Blastococcus colisei: one gene and its partner. The protein of the gene in region 1 interacts with the protein of each later gene in a pairwise test. Links are inferred from orthologs where the notes say so. Each region holds a gene or a part of one and is shown on either strand. Other genes may lie near its edges.

Region 1 (3,210 bases):
CTGCTGGCGCGTGCGGCGAAGAGGACACCCGCCGCTCCGGCCAGCAGCCCGGACAGGGCGAAGGCCGTCATTTGCACCCGGGCGACCGAGACGCCGGCCAGCCGGGCGCTGTCGGCATTGCCGCCGACGGCGAAGAAGTGCAGCCCCGTCCCGGTCAGCTTCAGGAACGCGAAAACTACCGCGACGAGCACTGCCCAGATGACGAACAGGAGCGGCACGAATCCAAAAGAGGTGCTGTTGAGCTTCATGAAGGTGGGGTCGGTGATCACGATGCCCCGGTTGGAGATCGTGAAGGCCACCCCCTGGGCGATTCCCATGACACCGAGCGTCGCGACGATGGGCGGGATCCGGCCGACGGTGACCGCGAACCCGCTGAGCAGACCCAGTGCCGCGCCGCTTCCGAGCGCCACGAGGACGCCGAGCAGGCCCATGCCGTCAAGGGTGGAGGCGACGACTATGGAGCTCACCGCCGCCACGGCGCCCACCGAGAGGTCGAAACCGCCGGCGACGATGACCACGTACTGGCCGATCGCCAGAACTCCCAGCACCGCGGCCTGGCTCAGCAGCCCTTGCAGGTTGAACGAGGTCAGGAAGTTCGGGCTGACGATGAAGCCCGTGAGCACCATCGCGAGAAACAGGATCTCCACCGCTCGCCCGGACAGGCCGGACAGGAAGCGCGCTGACCGGCGGTGACCGACCCGCGGTCCCGTGCCCGTCGTCTGCGGCCCCGTGCCGGCGTCAGGTTCAACCCTGGCAAGTATCTTGTTCGTCATGACGCGATCGCCGCCGACCTGGGCACTGCGTGGCTCATGATTACCTCTTGGGTGGCTTCTTCTCTGGACAATTCGCAGGTCACCCGCCCCTCGGCCATGACCAGCACCCGATCACTCATCCCGAGCACCTCGGGCAGCTCGGAGGACGCCATGAGGATCGAGATCCCCTCGGCGGCCAGCCGGTCCATCAGCGCATAGATCTCGCTCTTTGCACCCACGTCGACCCCGGCCGTGGGCTCGTCGAGCAACAGGACCGACGTACCGCAGGCCAACCACTTCCCAAGCACGACCTTCTGCTGGTTCCCGCCGCTCAGGAACCGAACGGGCTGCGCGGCGGAGGGCGTCCTGATGCGCAGGTCCTCCACGTAGCGACGGCACACCGCCGCGACCTCCCTGGCACGCACGACCATGCCGCGGGACAGCCGCCCCAGGGAGGGCAGGGTGAGGTTCTCCTGAACTGAACGGGACAGGATCAGCCCAGCGCCCCGCCGGTCCTCGGGCACCAGGCCGATCCCGGCGTCGATGGCCTGCCGTGGAGTCTTGGCCCGCAGGGGTGATCCGTTCAGAATCACGGCCCCGCTGTCGGCGGGCACCGCCCCGAAGATGCAGTTGAGCAGCTCGCTACGACCGGCGCCGACCAGCCCGGCCAGCCCGAGCACCTCGCCGCGCCGGAGGTCGAAACTGACGTCTTCGAAGTGGCCGCGCCGCGTGAGGGCGCGCACGGACAGAACGACATCGTCGCCCACGACCGCCGTCTTCGTGTACTGGTCGCTCAGCTCCCGGCCGACCATCGCGCGGATGATGTCCGGCACCGAGGTGTCGTTGACCATGCGGGTCTGGACCCATTGGCCGTCGCGCATCACCGTGACCCGGTCGCCGATGCGGATGAGCTCCTCGAGCCGGTGCGAGATGTACACGATCCCCATTCCCCGGGAACGCAGGCCCCCCACGATCTCGAACAGGGCCTCGAGCTCGTGGCTGCTCAGCACAGCTCCGGGCTCGTCCATGATGAGCACCCGGGTCTTCCGCGACAGGGCCTTCGCGATTTGCACCAGCTGTGCGTTGGCCGCGGTCAGTTCGCTGACCGGTGCATCGAGGGGCAGAGTCACCCCCAGCTCGTCGAGGACGCGCCGGGTCTCCCGCCGCATGCCGGCCCGGTCGAGGGCGCCGGAGCGAGTGCGGGGTTCGTGGCCGAGAAAGACGTTCTCGGCCACGGTCAGCTGCGGAACGAGGTCGGTCTCCTGGTAGATGGCCGACACCCCCAGCCGGTGCGCCAGGGCCGGCCGGAGGCCGGCGTACTCCTGACCGTCGATCGTGATGACGCCCTGGTCCGGATGCTCGGCGCCGGTGAGCATCCGGATGAGCGTGGACTTGCCGGCGCCGTTCTCGCCGATGAGGCAGTGGACCTCTCCGGCGCGTAGGTCGAAGTCGACCCCACGCAGGGCAGCGACACCGGGATAGCTCTTGGTGATTCCGGTCATCCGGACCAGGACGTCGTCAGTCACGTCGACAGCACTCCTTGCTAGTCCGTGCGTATCAGCAGCAGTCGATGCCGAGTTCGGTCAGCTCGGCGATGCGCTCCTCGATTGCCTGCCTCCCCTGGTCGGAGTCGGCCTCGTAGACAGTCTTGGGCAGGAGCTGGGTCGTCTCGGTGAGGGTGTCGTCCTGCACCTGCTGCCAGGTCTCCATCGTCAGCTCACCGAACTGAGGCGGCGTCGAGATCGTCATCCGCATTTCGCCGGCGAGGATCGCCTCGAGGCCGCTGCGCTGGGCGTCCTTGCCCCAGATCCAGCCGAGGAGCTCGTCACGGCCGGCGGCCTTGATCGCCGCGATCGCGCCCAGGGCCATCTCATCGTTGTCCGCGATCACGCCGTCGATCTCACCGGCGCCGAAGCGCTGGAGGAGGTCCTCCATGCACTGTCGCCCCGGCTCGCGGGAGTAGTTGCCGTCGCACTGGGCGACCTCCTCGATGCCCGCGTTCTCCGCGAGCACCTCGTCGATGCCCTCCTGCTCGTCCAGGACGGGGGACGCGCCCGACGTGCCGGTGATGTGCACGATGCGGCCGGTCGCCGAGCCGTTCAGTTCGGTCATGCCGCGAACCACGCTTTCGGCCACCAGCCGACCGGTCTCGACGAAGTCGATGGTCAGAAAGGCCTTGTACTGGCCCTCCCCCGGCGTGCCGGGCAGGGCGCGGTCCACCACGATCAGCGGCACACCGGCCTCCTCGGCCAGCCCGGGGACCGGGGCCAGCGGCTCGAAGGTCACCGGCCGCACGACGAGGAGGTCGGGCTGGCGCGACAGGAGGTCTCGCACGTCCTGCAGCTGCTTGGCCGGGTCTCCTTCGGCATCCGCCTGGATGAACTCGCAGCCGGCGCCCTCGACCGCGGCCTGCATGTCACGCGAGTTCTCGACCATCCACTCGAAGGCCAGCGACTCC
Region 2 (3,307 bases), 410 kb from region 1 along the record:
CGACAACGAAGAGGTCCAGCACCTGTTCGAGGTCATCCGGGACCTGACCGGCGACGGCGTCGCGGTCGTCTACATCTCTCACCGGCTGGAGGAGATCCGCCAGGTCGGCGACCGGATCACCGTGCTCAAGGACGGGCGCACCGTGGCCACCGGGCTGCCGGCCCGTGACACCTCGACCCGGCAGGTGATCGAGCTGATGACCGGCCGCGACATCGAGTACGTCTTTCCGGATCGCCGGGCCGTCGCTGCCGCGGAACCGCTGCTCTCCGTGCGGGACCTGGGTCTGCGCGGCACGTTCCGGGGCGTCTCCTTCGACGTGGCCCCGGGCGAGGTGGTCGGTCTCGCCGGCCTCGTCGGATCGGGCCGGTCGGAGATCCTCGAGACCGTCTACGGCGCGCGCAAGGCCACCACCGGCACCGTCACCGTGGCCGGACGGCGGCTGCGCCCGGGCAGCGTCGCGGCCGCGGTGTCGGCCGGGGTGGGCCTGGCGCCCGAGGAGCGCAAGAGCCAGGCGCTGCTGCTGGGCGACGCCGTCTACCGCAACATCAGCATCGCCAGCCTGGCCCGGTTCGCCCGCGGCGGTTTCCTGACCGGCGGCTCCGAGAAGGACGCCGCGCGCGAGCAGGTGCGCGCACTCGACGTCCGCCCGGCCGACGTGACCCGCGAGGTCCGGACGCTGTCGGGTGGCAACCAGCAGAAGGTCGTCCTCGCCCGCTGGCTGCTGCGCGACTGCCGCGTGCTGCTCCTCGACGAGCCGACCCGCGGTGTGGACGTCGGGGCGCGCTCGGAGATCTACGCGCTGATCCGCGACCTGGCCGACCGGGGGGTCGCCGTCGTCGTCGTCTCCAGCGAGATCCCGGAGGTGCTGGGTCTCGCCGACCGGGTGCTGGTGATCTCGGACGGATCCGTCGTCGCCGAGGAACCGGCCGACGCGCTCGACGAGCACGCCGTGCTCGACCTGGTCATGGAGGGAACGGTCGGATCGCGCCAGCGGGACGGCCGGCAACAGGCCACCGCAGCACCGCACGAAGGGGACGTGGCATGACCGGCAGCACCGCGACGACCGGGGGAGCGGACGCACCCGCGCCGGCGAAGGACCGCGCGCCCGACGGGAACGGCCAGGGACCCGGCTTCATGGCCGGGCCGGCCGGGCGCCTGCTCGGCCTCGTGGTGGCTCTGGGCCTCCTGTGCGTCGTCGGCGCGGTCACCGCGCCGGAACGTTTCGTCGACATCGACAACGTCCTCACGATCCTGCGGCTGGCCGCCGTCGTCGGCGTCGTCAGCATCGGCATGACGTTCGTGATCATCGGTGGCGGCATCGACCTGTCGGTCGGCGCGCTCGTCGCACTGTCGTCGGTGTGGGCCACCACCCTGGCCACCCAGGCGATGGCCGAGGACTTCCACTGGATCGTCATGGTGTTCACGGCGATCGCGGTGGGCGCCGGTGCGGGGCTGGTCAACGGGATCGTGATCGCGTACGGCCGGCTGGTGGCCTTCATCGCCACCCTCGCCATGCTCGTCTCCGCCCGCGGCCTGGCCGAGATCATCGCCAACCGCCGCACTCAGATCGTGCAGGACCGGGGCTTCCTGGACTTCTTCACGGGCGACCCATTCGGCATCCCCACCCTGGTGATCATCTGGGCGCTGGTGTCGGTCGGGGGCTGGATCCTCCTCAACCGCACCACGTTCGGCCGGCACACCTTCGCCGTCGGTGGCAACGCCGAGGCCGCGCGGCTGGCCGGCATCCGCGTGCAGTGGCACACCCTCAAGCTCTACGTCCTGTCCGGCGTCACCTGCGGCATCGCGGCGGTGATGCTGATGGCGCGGACGACGACCGGCAGCTCGACCCACGGCACGCTGATGGAGCTCGAGGCGATCGCCGCGGTCGTCATCGGGGGCACCCTGCTCGTCGGTGGCCGCGGCACGATCGTCGGCACCGTCCTGGGCGTGCTGATCTTCATCACGCTCGAGAACGTCTTCGTGCTCAACAACCTGTCCAGCTCCGTCCAGGCCGTCGCGCAGGGCGTGATCATCGTGCTCGCCGTCCTGCTGCAGATGCGGCTGGCCGAGGGGCGCGGTGGCTTCGGCTGGTTGTCCCGTTCCGGATCCGGGTCCGGCGAGTCGTCGTCCGGCGGGCCGGTCGCCGCAGGAACCCCGGCCGGCTCCGTGTCCGGCGGCTCGAGCGTGCCCGGCGCGCCGGCCGGCGACCGGCCGGGCGCAGGCCCCACGCCCTGATCCCCACTCCCTGATCCCCACCCACCTAGAACCTGCCGGCGACCCGCCGGGAAGTTGGACACCGAGGAGAGATACATGTCTGCAGCGAGGCAGCGCCCCTACCGCCGCCTGATGTCCACCGCGGTCGCCCTGGCCGGCGCCGGCGCGCTCGTCGCCGGCTGCACCAGCAACGAGCCGGAGAGCTCCGGCTCCGACGGTGGCGGCGACACCGTGGCCAGCTCCAACGACGAGACCGGCGAGACCGTCCGGATCGGCTTCTCCGCCCCGGCCGCCGATCACGGCTGGATGGCGGGGATCACCGAGGCCGCCCGGGCCGAGGCCGAGAACTACGAGGACGTGGACCTGATCGTCGCCGAGGGCACCAACGACGTCAGCACGCAGATCAGCCAGGTGGAGACCTTCATCAACGAGGGTGTCGATGCGATCGTGCTGCTGCCCTTCGACGGCGCGGCGATGACGCCGGTCGCCCTGCAGGCGATGGAGGCCGGCATCCCGGTCATCAACGTCGACCGCGAGTTCAACAGCCCGTTCGCCGCCCGTGCCACCATCCTGGGCGACAACTACGGCATGGGCGTCTCCGCCGGCACCTACATCTGCCAGCAGGTGGGCGACAACCCCGACGCCGTCGTCGCCGAAATTGCCGGCATCGACTCGCTGCCGCTGACCCAGGACCGCAGCCAGGGCTTCGCCGACGCGCTCGCCGACTGCGGGCTCGACGTCGACAACCGGGTGGCGGCGGACTTCACGGTCGAGGGCGGTGAGGAGGCCGCGGCCAACCTGCTCCAGGCCGCACCGCAGCTCGACGCCCTGTGGAACCACGACGACGACCAGGGCGTCGGTGTGCTGGCCGCCATCGAGAACGCCGGCCGCGACGAGTTCATCATGGTCGGGGGCGCCGGGTCGGCGAACGCGATGCGGGCGATCCAGTCCGGCGACTCCGTGCTGCAGGCGACGGTCATCTACCCGCACACCCAGGCCGCCGACGGCATCGCGCTCGCGCGGCTGATCGCGCAGGACAAGTCGCTGTCGGACCTGGTCTCGCCCGAGGTGCCGCGGGAGATCGTGCTCAACG

Evidence for each region. The genes of interacting proteins can lie anywhere in the genome.
Region 2: the proteins of FHU33_RS08825 (region 1) and FHU33_RS06925 interact in binary tests that used the Escherichia coli proteins (3 or more experiments, as listed by UniProt). The link is inferred for Blastococcus colisei from one-to-one orthologs.

Annotation. Positions count from the first base shown.
Region 1 is NZ_VFQE01000001.1:1,855,287-1,858,496, reverse strand. The notes cover bases 25-2,927. They hold FHU33_RS08825 (sugar ABC transporter ATP-binding protein), read right to left. Parts: upstream 2,279-2,927; coding sequence 770-2,278; downstream 25-769. Other genes in these bases: FHU33_RS08820 (substrate-binding domain-containing protein), read right to left, coding at 2,310-2,927; FHU33_RS08830 (ABC transporter permease), read right to left, coding at 25-647. Also shown: more of FHU33_RS08830, read right to left, coding at 1-24; more of FHU33_RS08820, read right to left, coding at 2,928-3,210. UniProt on the Escherichia coli protein: Part of the ABC transporter complex RbsABC involved in ribose import. Responsible for energy coupling to the transport system.
Region 2 is NZ_VFQE01000001.1:1,450,212-1,453,518, forward strand. Bases 139-3,138 are described here. They hold FHU33_RS06925 (ABC transporter permease), read left to right. Parts: upstream 139-1,041; coding sequence 1,042-2,235; downstream 2,236-3,138. Other genes in these bases: FHU33_RS06920 (sugar ABC transporter ATP-binding protein), read left to right, coding at 139-1,045; FHU33_RS06930 (substrate-binding domain-containing protein), read left to right, coding at 2,311-3,138. Outside these bases: more of FHU33_RS06920, read left to right, coding at 1-138; more of FHU33_RS06930, read left to right, coding at 3,139-3,307. UniProt on the Escherichia coli protein: Part of the ABC transporter complex RbsABC involved in ribose import.